2 regions of the Bradyrhizobium sp. BRP23 genome follow, and region 2 is predicted to be linked to the other one. Evidence: riboswitches for the same ligand, from Rfam matches in the RefSeq annotation. Region 2 holds a riboswitch; the other holds the start of a gene.
The links. Region 2 has a riboswitch for S-adenosylmethionine ahead of I6F24_RS26705 (homoserine O-acetyltransferase). Riboswitches for the same ligand answer to the same signal wherever they lie in the genome.

Region 1 (8,262 bases), 170 kb from region 2:
AGGGTCAGTTCGACCTGTTCAACCCGTCCCGCGGGCCTGAGCTGGCGAAGCAGGTCCATGATTGCCTTGGCCGGGCGTTGGCACAGTTCGTGATTGACGCTGCTCATCTGGAGCCGGCCCAGCAGCAAAATTGAGGTCTAGCGTTAATGAGTTCTCTCCGCCCTTTTTGCCTGACGTCATGGCTGGCCGTGCCTGCAACAGCAGTGCTGTTGTTGCTGACGCCCGCCTCGCATGCGCAGACGCCGGCTGCACAGCCGGCGACCCCCGCACCCGCCCAGTCGCCTGATCCCGCGCCCGCTACGCCGTCCCAGACCACCGTCGCCGCGAGGTCGCCCGAGCAGCGCGGCGTCACCTCGCGCGCCATCGACAAGGTGAAGGAGGTCGCAAAGTCCGCCGCCGACATCTTCAGCCGCGTGCCCTGCCTGCCGCCGAAGGGCGGCTCCAAGGCGATGGGCTCGCTGCCGCATGTTGCGAGCAAGCTGGTCGCCGGCCAGCCCGTCGTCATCGTCGCTTTCGGCTCCTCGTCGACCCAGGGGTTCGGCGCGAGCTCGCCGGAGTTCAATTACCCCAATCGTCTCGCCGCGCAGCTGCGCCGGCACTATCCGACCGCCGACATCAGCGTCATCAATGCCGGCGTCGGCGGCGAGGACGCCCCCGAGATGATGAAGCGTCTGCAGACGCAGGTGATCGACAGGCATCCGGATCTCGTGATCTGGCAGGTCGGCACCAACGCCGTGCTGCGCAATCTCGATCCTGCCGATACGGCCAAGCTGGTCGAGGACGGCATCAGCCGCATTCAGGCCGCCGGCGGCACCGACATCGTGCTGGTCGATCCGCAATATTCGCCGGCCGTCAACCAGCGCAAGGAGAGCGCCGGCAAGATGATCAAGCTGCTCGGCAACGTCGCCGAGCTCCGCAAGGTCGGCATTTTCCCCCGCTTCGAGGTGATGCGCGACTGGCACGAGAACCAGTCGATCCCGGTCGAGAGCTTCGTCATCGCCGACGGCCTGCACATGAACGATTGGGGCTATGCCTGCTTCGCCCAGCTGCTCGGCGACGACATCATCCGCTCCGTCGGCCAGATCAAGCTCGGTGTGAGCGTGCCCGCCGATGTGAGAACGTACCGGCCGATGTAGAGGTCATCGACGTAGGGTGGGTTAGGCGAAGCCGTAACCCACCGCTGTCTATCTCCGCGAATGCAGAAGAGGTGGATTACGCCTTCGGCTAATCCACCCTACGAGACCTCGCTTCCCTCACGCCTTTTCCAGCGCCGCGGTGAGATCCTCGATCAGGTCATCCGCGTGCTCCAGCCCCGCCGAGAAGCGGATGAAGCCCTCGCTGATGCCGAGCGCGGCGCGGTCCTCCGGCTTGAGGCGCTGATGCGTCGTCGTCGCCGGATGCGTGACGAGGCTCTTGGCGTCGCCGAGATTGTTGGAGATCTTGGCAAGCTTCAATTCGTTGAGCACACGGAAGGCCGCCGCCTTGCCGCCCTTCACCTCGAAGCCGACCAGCGTCGAGCCGCCGCGCATCTGCTTCTTCACCAGCGCCGCCTGCGGATGATCGGCCCGGCCGGGATAGACCAGTCGCGAGATCTTGGGATGGCTCGCCAGCACCTCGGCGATGCGCGCGGCATTGTCGGTCTGCGCGCGCACGCGCACGCCCAGCGTCTCCAGGCCCTTGAGCAGGACCCAGGCATTGAACGGCGAAATCGACGGGCCGGTCTGGCGCATGAAATTGTGGATGTGCTCGGCGATGAAGGCTTCGGAGGACAGGATGATGCCGCCGAGACAGCGGCCCTGGCCGTCGATGTGCTTGGTCGCGGAGTAGACGACGACGTCGGCGCCGAGCGCGAGCGGGCTCTGCCAGATCGGGGTTGCAAACACGTTGTCGACGACGAGCCGCGCGCCGCCCTTGTGCGCGATCTCGGCGATCGAAGGGATGTCGAGCACGTCCAGCGTCGGGTTGGTCGGGCTCTCCAGGAAGAACGTCTTGGTGTTGGGCCTCAGCGCCCGCTGCCACTGGTCGAGATCGAGCCCATCGACCAGCGTGGCCTCGATGCCGTAGCGCGGCAACAGGTCCTGGATGACGTAGAGGCAGGAGCCGAACAGCGCACGGGAGGCGACCACGTGATCGCCGGCCTTGAGCGGCGCCAGGATCGCGGTCGTCACCGCCGCCATGCCGGTTGCCGCCGAGCGCGCGGCCTCGGCGCCTTCGAGCTCGATCATGCGGCGCTCGAACATTGCAATCGTCGGGTTGGAATAGCGCGAATAGATGAAGCCGGGATCTTCGCCCTTGAAGCGCGCCTCGCACTCCTCCGCGCTGGCGTAGACATAGCCTTGCGTCAGGAACAGCGCCTCCGAGGTCTCGCCATATTGCGAGCGCAGGGTGCCGGAATGGACCAGGCGGGTTTCGGGGCGATAGGCAGCAGACGACTTCGACATAGGACCCTCTCCGACATGACCGTCGAGGCGAAAACGGTCACAAAAAAACCGGCCTGGATATCTCCACGGGCCGGGATCACAGAGGTCCCCGGCCTGTTTAGCGACTTATTTAACGTGGCTGCAAGCCGGCCGGCTCAAATCACCACGGGATAAGTGATGCTCATATTCCGCAATGCCCTTTCCGTCAAGGCGTCCATCGGATAGCCGTAAAAGACTTGTATTTCCGGCATGTCCGGATGCATTCGGCCCCTGATGAGGACCCCCGGTTGACGTTCACGGTCGCCGCCGACGCCAATGGTATCCTGCCCGACCGCATGATCGCGGCGATGGCGGAAGAAGGTCTCATCCTGCCCACCTACGACTTCGTCGAGAGCCAGATCCAGCCGGCGAGCCTCGATCTGCGCCTCGGCGACATCGCCTATCGGGTCCGCGCCAGCTTCCTCCCCGGGCCCGGTGCCACCGTGGCAGAGCGCATCGACGAGCTGAAGCTGCACGAGTTCAGCCTCGCCGACGGCGCGGTGCTCGAGACCAACTGCGTCTACATCGTGCCGCTGCTCGAGAGCCTCGCGCTGCCGCCGGAGATCGTCGCTGCCGCCAATCCGAAGAGCTCGACCGGCCGGCTCGACGTCTTCACCCGCGTCATCGCCGACGGCACCCGCCGCTTCGACATGATCGGCGCCGGCTATCACGGCCCGCTCTACGCCGAGATCAGCCCGAAGACGTTTCCTGTGCTGGTGCGCGAGGGCTCGCGTCTCAGCCAGGTGCGCTTCCGCACCGGCGATGCCATCCTCAATGCCGACGAGCTCGATGCGCTGCACGCCAGCGAGCGTCTCGTCGACATCGACCATGCCGATCTCTCGGGCGGCGTTGCCGTCTCGGTCGATCTCTCCGGCGAGAAGGCGAGCGGCTTCGTCGGGTATCGCGCCAAGCGCCACACCGGCGTCGTCGATGTCGACCGCCGCGCGGGCTACGCGGTGGAGGATTTCTGGGAGCCGATCTCGGCGCGTCCCGACGGCAGCCTGATCCTCGACCCCGGCGAGTTCTACATCCTCGCCTCCAAGGAAGCGGTGCAGGTGCCTCCCGACTACGCCGCGGAGATGGTGCCGTTCGATCCATTGGTCGGCGAATTCCGCGTGCACTATGCCGGCTTTTTCGATCCCGGTTTCGGCTATGCCGGCGCTGGCGGGCTGGGATCGCGCGCCGTGCTGGAGGTGCGCTCGCGCGAGGTGCCGTTCATCCTCGAGCACGGTCAGATCGTCGGCCGCCTCGTCTACGAGAAGATGCTGGCCCGCCCCGACGCGGTGTACGGCCAGCGCATCGGTTCCAACTACCAGGCGCAAGGCCTCAAGCTCTCGAAGCATTTTCGGGTGTAGCCCGATCCTGTAGCCCGGATGGAGCGCAAGCGTAATCCGGGAAGGTCTCACTTGTGGCGCGATCCCGGATTACGCTTTGCTCCATCCGGGCTACAAGGTGGTGACATGATTGAGCCATCCCAACTCGACGCACAGATCATCAACGACGTCGCGGACGCGCTGATCTATTCCGATCGCTCCGGCACGATCACACGCTGGAATCGCGCATCGACCGCGCTGTTCGGCTTCACGGCCGACGAAGCGCTCGGCCAGAACCTCGATCTGATCATTCCCGAACATCTTCGCGCCGCGCACTGGAAAGGCTTCGACGCCGCGCTCGCGAGCGGCACCATGAAGCTTGCGGGCAAGCCGACGCTGACCCGCGCGCTGCACAAGAGCGGGCGCAAGCTCTACATCGAGATGACCTTCGCATTGGTGCGAGACAACGATGGCGCGGTGCAGGGATCGGTGGCGATGGCTCGCGACGTCACGGAGCGCGTTGAGCGCGAACGGGCGGCCAAGGCGGCGCAAAATTCGTGATGCGGAATTGACGGAAAGCCGCGCAGGGAGGCCTGCACGCGCGTCATGTTGCCTGTCACCGGCGGCGGTGACACACTCGATCAAAACCATGATCAGGGAGCGAACATGACTATCGCACCAGACCTCGCGCAGCACGCGCAATGGAAGCGCTGGCGCGCCGTCGCCGATCTCTATCACGCTTACTTCACCGGGCTGATCCTCACCGTCGTCACGCGCCGCGGCACGGCGGATGCCGCAGAATTCGTCTTCCGCGTGTTTCGTCGCCAGCAGCAGGAGCGTTTCCTGCCGGGGCTCAGCAAGCTCGGGATCGACCATCTGCCGCCGGCGGTCGCGGCTGCGCAATACCACTATCTCTCCAACTGGATCGGCGGCGTGCATGTCGAATACATGTACGAGAGCGACACCAAGGCTTGGATCCGCTATCCGCCGCCGCGCTGGATCTGGAAGGGCACCGCGATCTGTGGTGTGCCGGGCGAAGTCTCCCGCGCCATGCTGCGCGGCTGGCACGCCAACAACGGAGTTGCGCTCGGCAATCTCAGGCTCGGCTTCGTCTGCACCAAGCAGAGCGTCGACGGCCAGGACGGGCTCGAAGGCTATTACCATCTTTACGACCATCCGCTCGAGCTCGACGAGCGCCTGGTGTTCGCGCGGCACCTGGAGGCGCCTTTGTTCGATGCGACGACGGCGCCCGCATTGCCGGTCGCGAGCTGGCCAAGACCGCGGCTGGAAAAGGCCTATCGCAATTACGCGATGGAATATGTCCGCACTGCCGCGCCCGTGATGGTGCAGCTGTTCGGTCCGGAGGATGCCGGCTATCTGCTGCACCTCACCGGCAAGCTGATCGGCATGCAATATTTCGACGAGGTCGCCGCGGCGCTGGCGACGACCCGCGGCGGCGCGCGAGAATTCGCATCGTTCCTGAACGCGCTGCTCGCCGCGCAGGATGATGCGGCCGAGATTACGCAATCGGAAGGCACGTTCGAGATCCGGCAGCAGAGCTGGAAGCTGATGGACGACATCGCCGATTATCATCGCGCCTGCGCGAAGGTGCTGGAGGGATTGTTTGAGGGTCTCGCCGCAGGCTGCGGACGGCATATCGGCGTGCAGATGCGCACCGCGGTAGGCGGGCGCCCGCCGCTGGTGTGGACCATCGGTTAGGCGACGGCCGCAACGGACTTCACCTCGCCCCGCTTGCAGGGAGAGGTCGGATTGCATCGAAGATGCAATCCGGGGTGAGGGGGAGTCTCCGCGAGTCCAGCTCTCGCCGTCTTCGCGGATAGAGCCCCTCACCCCGACGCTCTCGGCGCGAGCAAGGCTCGTCGCGGCCCCGTAAGAACGGGGAGAGGGAGAAGAACGAATTCCACCGCTTGAAATGCGCTGCCGCAGGGCACGCCTGCATCGGGCGCAGGCAGAATCGGAGCACGCCGTGCTAACACGCCTCAGCCGCGCCATTCGCGCGAACGACGCCATTGGCACACCAAGTGATTGCTGCGCTGCAAACGGCGCCTGCGCCCGGGAGAGGACATGTCCGACATCGCCGAAATCCCGGTCGATGAGCAAGAGCGCCCGCTGCCGCCGCCTCCGGCGCCGATCAGAAGCGCTCTGACGGATGGGCCGATCCTGCGGACGCTGCTCTCGCTCGCTTGGCCGAACGCGATCGGTCTGTCGGCCGGCATTTGCGTGGTGATCGCCGAGACCTCCTATGTCGGCCGGCTCGGCGTCGAGGCGCTGGCGGCGATGGCGCTGGTGTTTCCGACGATCATTCTGACCATGACGATGTCCGGCGGCGCCATGGGCGGCGCGGTGGCCTCGGCCATCGCGCGTGCGCTCGGCGCCGGCAATCGCGAGCGCGCCGGCACATTGGCCGTGCACGCGATGCTTATCGGCATCAGCTTCGGATTCGTCTTCATGCTGGGCGTGTTGATCTTCGGGCCGAGGCTGCTCGAGATGCTCGGCGGCCGCGGCGATGTGTTGACGCATGCGATCGCCTACACGCAGGTGTTCTTCGGCGGCGCCGTGCTGCCCTGGCTGCTCAACACCATGGCGGGCATCCTGCGCGGCACCGGCAACATGAAGCTGCCGTCGTTCCTGATCCTCAACTCCGCGGCCTGGCAGATCGTGCTCGGCGGCACGCTCGGTCTCGGGCTCGGGCCAGTGCCGCAGTTCGGCATGCGCGGCGTCGCCGCCGGCGCGCTGATCGCCTACACTATGAACATCGGCATCATGAGCTGGTACCTGTTCTCCGGCCGCGCGCGGATCACGCTGAAGCTGCGCGGCCTGCGCATCCAATGGGCGATGTTCTTCGACATCCTCAAGGTCGGCGCCATCGCCTGCTTCTCGCCGCTGCAATCGGTGCTGACGATCTCGATCTTCACGCACATGCTGGCGCAGTTCGGCACTGCGATCCTCGCCGGCTACGGCGTCGGCGCGCGGCTCGAATTCCTGCTGACCTCGATCGCATTCTCGTTCGGCATCGCCTGCGTGCCGATGGTCGGGATGGCGATCGGCGCCGGCCGCATCGCGCGGGCCCGGCGCATCGCCTGGACCGCCAGCGTTGCTGCTTTCGTGGCGGTCGGCGTGCCGGCGTGCCTCGTTGCGATCTTCCCCGATCTCTGGGTCAACATGTTCACCGACAGTGTGGCGGTGCGCGCGGCGAGCCATCAATATCTTTCGACGGTCGGGCCGTTCTACGCCTTCTTCGGCCTGGCAACGACGATGTATTTCTCCTCGCAAGGCGCGGCCAAGGTGATCGGGCCCGTGCTGGCGCAGACCGCGCGGCTGATCTACATCGCCGGAATCGGCTGGTGGCTGTCGAGGCACGGCGCCAGCGCGCAGAGCTTCTTCTGGCTCGCCGCGAGCTCGATGGTCGTGCTCGGCCTCTTGTCGTGCTCCAGCGTCGTGCTGACACGCTGGGGACCGCGCGAGACGAAGCCTGCGATCAAGCCGGCGCTTTCGGCTGCGGACTAGCGACGCTTGTGGCGGCGATGGCCGCCGCCGGTATTGGCGAGACGCATCAATTGCGGGATCATCGCCATCATGTCGCTGCCGCCGCTGCCGCCGAGCATGCCCATGATGTCGCCGCCGCCCATGCTGCCGATCCCGACCGGCATGGTGCCGCCGCCCATCGGCGTGTAGCCGCCGTAGCTCGGTGCACCCAATCCGCCGCCGAAATTGCCGCCGCCCATCAAGCCGCCGAGCCCGCCGCCGCCGTTCTCCATCATGCGGCTCATCATCGGCCCCATGGTCTGCATCAGCATGGCGAAGCGGCGCTTGCCCATCTTCGCCTTCATCATCTCCAGCATCGGCGCCATCTGGGTCATCATGTCCTCGCCGCCGGCTCCTCCGCCGCCGAGGAATTGCGCCTTTGCCGGCACGCTCGAGATTGAAAACAGCAGCAGCACCGCGGCCGCCTGGCAGATCACCTTGTCCGCACCTCTCATGGCATGCTCCTCGCGTGCGTGGCGCCGCCGGGAGAGCGGAGCCGACCGGACGCACGAGGGGCATGGTTAGGGCGGTCGAGGACGGGCTTCTGTGAGACAACTCACAGTGAATGATCAGGCCGAAGCGGGCGGAAACGCCTTGTGCATGGCGGCCACCGCCTCCTTGGTTTGCCCCTGAACGTAAGGCGCGAGCTCGTTCGGCAGCATGTCGATGATCCAGACGAGACGGCAGCTCGCCTCGCCCTCGGCAATGACCTGCACCGAGGCGCTGTAATGCCTCAGCCGCTCGTTGCTGATGGCATAGACGAGGCGCCGCCGCGTATCGTCGCAATCGACCAGTACCTCGCGCGCGACCGAGCCGTTGGCAAAGGTGACGATGCGCGCATCGCCGTCGAGCGTGCACGCGGTGACGAAGCCCGGCACCAGCCGCCGATGCAGCGCGCCGAAATCGCGCACCGCGTCCCAGACGTCGCGCGCGGAGGCGGGGAG
Region 2 (8,262 bases):
TGCAGGTGCCGCTTGCGCGCGCCAAGCAGGTTGAGCTGCACGGGCGCCTTGCCGATGGCTCGCCGGCCGATCATCCGGTGATCGAGACCGTGCTCCATGTCGCGCAGGGCAGCATCCAGGGCGTGCATCCGCTGCTCGCCGAGCCGTTCGAGGCGGACACCCGCGCCAAGATCACCGGCCTCTCCGACCTCACGCCCAAACCGTGGCCGCAGCGCTTCCGCGAGATCCAGGCCGCCGGCGGTCACATCGAGATCGTGCAGTCGCGCATTCAGCAGGGCGAGATGATCGCGGTCGCGGCCGGCACGCTCGGCCTGTCGCCCAACGGCCGGCTCGACGGCGAATTGCAGATGACGGTGACCGGCCTCGAGCGCGTGATCCCGGCGCTCGGCATCGAGAAGATGCTGGAGGAGGGCGTGCCGCAGGCCACGCTGGACCGCGTTGCGCCGGGCGTGAAGTCGCAGGACCTCAACAATCTGTTCGGCGCGCTCGACCGCGCCGTGCCGGGCCTCGGCAAGGTCATCAAGCAGAACGCCAATGCCGGCGTTGCCGCCGGCATCAATTCGATCGGTACCGAGAGCACGCTGGAAGGTAAGAAAGCGCGGAGCTTCCCGCTGAAATTCGTCGACGGTGCCGTGCTGCTCGGCCCGGTCAAGGTCGGCCAGATCCCGCCGCTGTATTAGGTGGCTCCCGTAGCCCGGATGGAGCGCAGCGCAATCCGGGGTTCTTGATCACAGCTGGCACTGTCCCGGATTACGCTTGTGCTCCATCCGGGCTACGCAGCTTTGTCCGGGCTACAGGCTCACGGCTTCTTCAGCGCCGCATGCGGCCGTCCGAAATCGGGCGCTGCGGAATCCTGGCCGATCTCGACGATGCCGCGGCGGATGGCGCGGGTGCGGGTGAAGTGGTCGAACAGCGCCTCCCCGTCGCCGCGGCGGATCGCGCGGGTGAGTTTGGCGAGATCCTCGGTGAAGGTGCCGAGCATCTCCAGCACGGCCTCCTTGTTGGCGAGGAAGACGTCGCGCCACATCGTCGGATCGGACGCCGCGATGCGGGTGAAATCGCGAAAACCGCCGGCGGAGAATTTGATCACCTCGGATTCCGTCACCTGCGCCAATTCGTCGGCGGTGCCGACGATGGTGTAGGCGATCAGATGCGGCAGGTGGCTGGTGATGGCGAGCACGAGGTCGTGATGATCCGGCGTCATCACCTCGACCTTGGCGCCCATCGCCGCCCAGAACGCGCGCAGGTGCTCCGTCTCCGCTGCGTCGCTGCCATCAGGCGGGGTCAGGATGCACCAGCGGTTGATGAAGAGCTCGGCGAAGCCCGAATCCGGGCCGGAATGCTCGGTGCCTGCCACCGGATGCGCCGGCACGAAATGAATGCCGCCCGGCAGATGCGGGGCCATGTCGCGGACCACAGCGCCCTTGACCGAGCCGACGTCGGAGACGATCGCACCCGGCTTGAGATGCGGCGCGATCTCCTGCGCTACGGGTCCGCAGGCGCCGACGGGAATGCAGAGAATGACGAGATCGGCATCCCTCACGGCCTCCGCATTGGTCGCCACCACCTGATCGACGATGCCGAGCTCGGCGACGCGTGCGCGCGTCTTCTCCGAGCGCGCGGTGGTGACGATTTCACCGGCCAGCCCCTGGAGCTTCGCAGCGCGCGCGATCGAGCCGCCGATCAGGCCGAAGCCGATCAGCGCGACGCGCTGGAAGTACCCCTGCGCACTCATTTGCCGCCCATGAAGTCGCGCAAGCCTTCGACGACGAGGCGGTTGGCCTCCTCGGTGCCGATGGTCATGCGCAGCGCATGCGGCAGGCCGTAATTCTTCAAGCCGCGCAGCACGAGCCCCCGCCTGGTCAGGAAGGCATCGGCGTCATCGGCGGTCCTGCCCTTATCGGTCGGGAAGTGGATCAGCACGAAATTGGCGACGCTCGGCGTCACCTTCAGCCCGAGCTTGCCGATCTCCTCGGTGAGCCAGTTGCGCCAGGTCTCGGTGAACTGCTTCGACATCGCCTGATGCGCGGTATCCTCGATCGCGGCGACCGCGGCATACATCGCCGGCGTCGACACGTTGAAGGGACCGCGGATGCGATTGACCGCGTCGATGACGTGCTCGGGCCCGAACATCCAGCCGATGCGCAGCGCGGCAAGACCGTGGATCTTGGAGAAGGTGTGCGTCACCACCGTGTTCTCGGTGGTGGCGACGAGCTCGATTCCCATCTCATAGTCGTTGCGCGAGACGTAGTCGCAATAAGCGGCGTCCAGCACCAGCAGCACGTGCGAGGGCAGGCCGGCGCGCAGCCGCTTGACCTCGTCGAACGGAAGATAGGTGCCGGTCGGGTTGTTGGGGTTGGCGAGCCAGACCAGCTTCGTCTTCGGCGTCACGGCCTTCAGGATGGCGTCGACGTCGGCGGTGAGGTTGGTCTCCTGGGCGATGACGTTCCTGGCGCCGACCGCCATCGTCGCGATCGGGTAGACAAGGAAGCCGTGCGTGGTCGAGATCGCCTCGTCGCCCTGGCTGAGATAGGTGTGCGCGAGCAGATTGAGGATCTCGTCCGAGCCGGCGCCGCAGATGATGCGGTTGGGATCGAGCCCGAACGAGCGGCCGATCGCCTCGCGCAGCACGCGCGAGGTGCCTTCCGGGTAGTCCTCCAGATGATCTGCCACGCGCTTGAAGGCTTCGATCGCCTTGGGCGAGGGCCCGAACGGCGTCTCGTTGGCGGAGAGTTTGAACACCTTGCGGCCCGGCTCCGGCACCGGGCTCTTGCCGGGCGTGTAGGGCGCAATATCGAGAATGCCGGGATTCGGCACGGGGCGGGACATCTTGGACTCCGGATAGGCTGGGCTGCTCGCGATTTTACGATTTCGGCCCGGTCGGGGGCACCGTATAGCGCGTTGCGTGGCTGCCGACGAGGGCCACAGAGCGCACCGAGGCCCCCGCCTCGATCAGGGCAGCCCTGATCTTGTCGATGCTGGTCGCGCCGGTGACCGAGACCAGCAGCGCCGCGCCGTCGAAGGCGGTATCGGGCACGGCCACGATCTCGGCGAGCGGCGACAGCGCGCGGGCGACCTCGGCGTTCCATCCGGAGACGCGCACGCTGAACGTCTCGACCTCCGTCACCAGGGCGCTGTCCGCAACGCGCGAGATCGCGAACACCGGCAAGGCGGCCGGATGATCGGCGCGCTCGATGAAGGGCATCCGCGCGATGATCTTCGGTGCGCCGTCGGCCTCCAGCTCCAGCCACCATGGCGTGCGGCTCGAGGTCGCCGAGACCATTGCCAGATCACCCTTGGATTTCGCTACCGCCTCGACCGCGGCCTGTGCGCTGAAATGCGCGACGTAAGGCACGGTGAAGCCGAAATTGAAGCGCACGGAATCGCGCATCGCCGCCTCGCTGGCCGAGATGTCGGCATGCACCGAGAACGGCGCCTGTACGTAAGTGAAGGTCGAGATGATGACGCGCCAGATGCTCTCGACCGTGTCGAGCGGCAGGATGCCGCGATGACGCTGCACGATCTCGCGCATCATGGCAGCCTCGCGCGCGGGCCGGAACGCCGAGCCGACCTCCTGGGTCTGCTTCACCTGGATCAGGCGATCGATGATCTCGCCGCGCTGCATGAGGAGGCGATGCATGCCCTCGTCGATCGCGTCGATCTCCTTGCGCAGTTCCTGCAGCGATGGTGGCGCGGGCGGACGTTGGGACATGTCTGGTCGTCGATCGTTCCGGTGGGGGATGTCCTGATTAGGCAGTCGTGGCGGCGAAAGCAAAGAGAAATGACGTGCTTTGCAGGCGTTGCGGCAGAGGCGAATTGGGCCGATCCGGGCCGCGACTTGACGAAAACCGCCCAAGACGGTAGCTTTTGCCCGTTCCGTGGTCATTTGAGCCGGCCGGCTTGCAGCCACGTTAAAAAACTCGCTAAACAGGCCGGGGACGCTTCCGATCCCGGCCGAACCTATCGTTCAGGCCGGGTTTTTCATGGCCTGATGTCAGCGGCGCGGTCGAGCAGCCAGTCGCAAACGAGGTCGATGTCCGAGATGGGTAGCGTCAAGTCGATACCGAGTCCTGCGATCAGCGCCGACGAGCGGTCGCACGAGGTCGATCATCCAAGCTCGCTGGTTGCGCATTTCGGCACCGAGCAGCCGCTGCGGCTCGATTGCGGCGTCGATCTCACCCCGTTCCAGATCGCCTACCAGACCTATGGCGAGCTCAATGCCGATCGCTCCAATGCGGTGCTGATCTGCCATGCGCTGACCGGCGACCAGCATGTCGCCAACGTACATCCCGTCACCGGCAAGCCGGGCTGGTGGGAGACGCTGGTCGGTCCCGGCCGACCCATCGATCCCAAGCACTACTTCATCATCTGCTCCAACGTGATCGGCGGCTGTATGGGCTCGACCGGGCCGGCGTCGATCAATCCCGCCACCGGCAAGGTCTGGGGCCTGGACTTCCCCGTCATCACCATTCCGGACATGGTGCGCGCGCAGGCGATGCTGATCGACCGGCTCGGCATCGACACGCTGTTTGCCGTCGTCGGCGGCTCGATGGGCGGCATGCAGGTGCTGCAATGGACCGCCGCCTATCCGGAGCGCGTGTACTCCGCGCTGGCGATCGCCTGCGCGACGCGGCACTCGGCGCAGAACATCGCCTTCCACGAGCTCGGCCGCCAGGCCGTGATGGCCGACCCCGACTGGCATGGCGGCGGCTATGCCGATCGCGGGATCCATCCGCATCGCGGGCTCGCGGTGGCGCGGATGGCGGCGCACATCACCTATCTCTCGGACGCGGCGCTGCACCGCAAGTTCGGCCGGCGCATGCAGGACCGCGAGCTGCCGACCTTCTCGTTCGACGCCGATTTCCAGGTCGAATCCTATCTGCGTTATCAAGGCTCGTCCTTCGTCGAGCGCTTCGACGCCAATTCCTATCTCTACCTGACGCGGGCGATGGACTATTTCGACATCGCCGCCGACCACGGCGGCGTGCTGGCCAAGGCCTTCGCCGGCATCGAGACCCGCTTCTGTGTGGTCTCCTTCACCAGTGACTGGCTGTTTCCGACCTCGGAATCGCGCGCACTGGTGCACGCGCTGAACGCCTCGAGCGCGCGGGTGTCCTTCGCCGAGATCGAGACTGATCGCGGCCATGACGCCTTCCTGCTCGACGTGCCCGAATTTTTCGACATCTCCCGCGCCTTCCTGCAATCGGCAGGCAAGGCCCGCGGGCTCAACCTCGAGGACCGTTAGCGATGTCCGTGCAGGAAGTGTTGCCGCTGGACGGCGTTGCGGCCATGCCGTCCGGTGATTATCGCGCCGATCATCGGCTGGTCGCCGAGATGGTCAAGCCGGGCTCGAAGGTGCTCGACGTCGGCTGCGGCGACGGCGATCTGCTTCAGCTGCTGGAGACCCGCGGCATCGACGGCCGCGGCATCGAATTGTCGCGCGAGGGCGTCAACCGCTGCGTCGCCAAGGGGCTCGCGGTGGTGCAGGGCGATGCCGACACCGATCTCGTCAACTATCCCGACGATGCCTTCGACTACGTGATCCTGTCGCAGACGCTGCAGGCGACGCGGCAGCCGAAGGTCGTGCTGGAGAACCTGCTGCGCATCGGCCGCCGCGCCATCGTCTCGTTCCCGAATTTCGGGTTCTGGAAGATGCGACTCCAGCTCCTGATCGGCGGCCACATGCCGCGCACCGAGAATCTGCCGGCGACCTGGTACGACACCGCCAACATCCATTTCTGCACCATCAAGGATTTCGTGCAGCTCTGCGACGAGATCAACGTCAAGATGGAGCGCTCGGTCGCGCTCGATCTCTACGGCCGCCCGGTGCCGTTGAACTTGCCCTGGTGGGTGTGGAACATGTTCGGCGAGCAGGCGGTGTTCTTGCTGAGCCGCGGCGGGGGGAAATGACTCCGTAGGCGTCATTCCGGGGCGTGCGAAGCATCGAGCCCGGAATCCATCGTCCAACAGCGCCTGCAGCCCGATGGATTCCGGGCCTGCGCCTTCGGCGCAACCCGGAATGACAGCTAGTGGGAAACCAGCGACCGCGGGTCCCGCACCGGCCAACGTCCTGCTTCCACCAGCGTCACGAACCGCTCGACACTCTCGTTGAACAGCGCGGGCTCCTCCAGGTTCAGCACGTGGCCGGACTTCGGAAACATCGCGAGCCCCGCCGCGGGCAGGTGCTTCTTCAGGAACAGGCTGGCGCCCACGCACGGCTCGTCCTCGTCGCCGCAGATGATCAGCGCGGGTGTTGCCGCGCCTCTGATCGCGTCCGTCATCGTGTAGATCGAGGGACGGCCGCCTTGGAATCCGCGCATGGTGCGCGCCGATCCCTTGGCATCGTGCCGCGCCAGTGCGGCGTAGAAATCGGCATGCCCGCGTGGATCCTTCACCAGGAACGGAATCCGGCTCGGCGCCTCGCGCGTCACTTTCGCGACCTCCACCGAGCCCAGCGTCTCGAACTGCTCGGCATTGGCGCGACACTGCTTGCGCCAATCGTCGAGGTTCTCGAGCTCCGAGCCGGAGCCGACGCCGGCGAGCGTCATCGATAGTGCGCGCTGCGGCGCGCTCAACCCGATCTGCAGCGAGGAATAGGCACCCATCGAAAGACCGACGAGATGCGCGCGCTCGATGCCGAGATGATCGAGCACCGCAAGCGCATCGGTGTAGAAATGCGTGTAGGTGTAGACCTCGCCGTCAGGCACGTCCGATGGCGTGTAGCCGCGCGCCGAATAGGTGATGCAGCGATGGCCACGCGAGAAGTAGCGCATCTGCGGCTCCCAATTGGTGTAGTCGGCCGCGAACTCGTGCAGAAAAAGTATCGGCGTTCCCTGGCCCGCCTCCTCGAAATAGATGCGGACGCCGTCCCTGGTCGTGGCGTGGGGCATTAACCGTTTCCCTCTGTTTCAAGCCGTGTTCGAGGATCGCAGTTAATTCTGTTGTCGGCAATGCGGCAGCAGCGCCGAGCACAAACACAAAATCATTGCAGCCATTCGCGGGCGTTGCGTCTTTTTCTCGCCACATCGGGCGGCTTAACGGCCAAACGGATGTCGGCCATTGCACGGGCCGGCGGGAAGTGGGGGTGTCAAGAAGGATGAAGAATGTTCGAGTTGTTTGCGTCTCGCCTGTCGCGTTGTGTTGTCGCGCTGGCGCTGTTCTTCGCGGCGTTCGCCGTGTTCGTTTCTCCGGCCTCGGCACGGCCGTATCATCGTCATAGCGCAGAGCGGCACGGTTACGTGCATCACGCCAGACATCATCACCACCGTCACTATCGCCATCATGCCCGCAGTTCGCGCTTCGAGCGCAGCGCGGCGCAATTGCAGGCAAGCGGCTTCGCCGACACCCAGGCGAGCTATGATCCGAATGCCAATGCCAGCGGTGCCGGCATGAACGGAGGCTTCAGCGGAGGATCGGGTCTCGTCTCCGAGGCGCGCCGCCATATCGGCGGCAATCCGACCGGGCGCGGCCGCCTGTGGTGCGCGCGCTTCATGAACATGGTGCTGGAGCATACCGGCCATCGGGGCACCGGCTCCGACATGGCGAGCTCGTTCGCGCGCTACGGCACGCGCATCTCCGGACCGCAGGTCGGTGCCATCGCCGTGATGTCGCGCGGCCGCCGCGGCGGTCATGTCGGCATCATCACCGGCATCGACGCGCAGGGTAATCCGATCATGATCTCCGGCAACAACGGCAACCGAGTCCGCGAAGCCCCGGTCTCGCGCGGCAAGATCTATGCGTATGTGATGCCGAACTGAGCCTCGTCATTGCGAGGAGCGCTTGCGACGAAGCAATCCAGACTGTTTCCGCAGATGCATTCCTGGATTGCTTCGCTGCGCTCGCAATGACGGAGTATGTTGAGACGGCGTTGGCTCACAGCAGCTTCGGCTCTTCCACCGCCACCACATCGCCGACGCCGACGTCACCGTCGGCGATCACCTCGGCATAGATGCCGCAGTCCATATGGCCGAGATGGCGCGAGAGCGTGGGCGGGATTTCGAGATCGCGCTTGGCGGTCTCGGGGTCGACATTGGTGGCCGGGCAGCGGACGATGCGCTTGATCACCTTCAGTCTGGCCTGCCCGATCGCGAGCGTCTGGCCGACGAGGTCGAGCTCCGACCAGGCCGGCCAGCCTTTCACGTAGAGATTGGCGCGGAAGCGCAGCGGATGCACGGCGACGCCGCCGAGCATGGTCTCGATGGCGCGGACGCTGTCGAGATTGATGATGGAGACGACCTTGCGGGCGACGTCGGAGAAGCTGTG

Region 1: another riboswitch for S-adenosylmethionine. It lies ahead of I6F24_RS25850 (O-succinylhomoserine sulfhydrylase); the one in region 2 lies ahead of I6F24_RS26705 (homoserine O-acetyltransferase).

What each region holds. Positions count from the first base shown of each region.
Region 1 covers NZ_JADYVW010000010.1:116,412-124,673, forward strand. The annotation lists gene I6F24_RS25840 (lipolytic enzyme) at 1-134, shown strand, start outside; gene I6F24_RS25845 (SGNH/GDSL hydrolase family protein) at 147-1,136, shown strand; gene I6F24_RS25850 (O-succinylhomoserine sulfhydrylase) at 1,254-2,441, opposite strand; SAM riboswitch at 2,518-2,597, opposite strand; gene I6F24_RS25855 (2'-deoxycytidine 5'-triphosphate deaminase) at 2,708-3,814, shown strand; gene I6F24_RS25860 (PAS domain S-box protein) at 3,920-4,333, shown strand; gene I6F24_RS25865 (hypothetical protein) at 4,439-5,491, shown strand; gene I6F24_RS25870 (MATE family efflux transporter) at 5,858-7,300, shown strand; gene I6F24_RS25875 (hypothetical protein) at 7,297-7,773, opposite strand; gene I6F24_RS25880 (SRPBCC family protein) at 7,888-8,262, opposite strand, start outside.
Region 2 covers NZ_JADYVW010000010.1:281,527-289,788, forward strand. The annotation lists gene I6F24_RS26685 (DUF2125 domain-containing protein) at 1-680, shown strand, start outside; gene I6F24_RS26690 (prephenate/arogenate dehydrogenase family protein) at 800-1,735, opposite strand; gene hisC (histidinol-phosphate transaminase) at 1,732-2,829, opposite strand; gene I6F24_RS26700 (chorismate mutase) at 2,864-3,712, opposite strand; SAM riboswitch at 3,869-3,948, shown strand; gene I6F24_RS26705 (homoserine O-acetyltransferase) at 4,043-5,245, shown strand; gene metW (methionine biosynthesis protein MetW) at 5,248-5,910, shown strand; gene I6F24_RS26715 (alpha/beta hydrolase) at 6,027-6,890, opposite strand; gene I6F24_RS26720 (TIGR02594 family protein) at 7,104-7,757, shown strand; gene I6F24_RS26725 (MOSC domain-containing protein) at 7,873-8,262, opposite strand, start outside.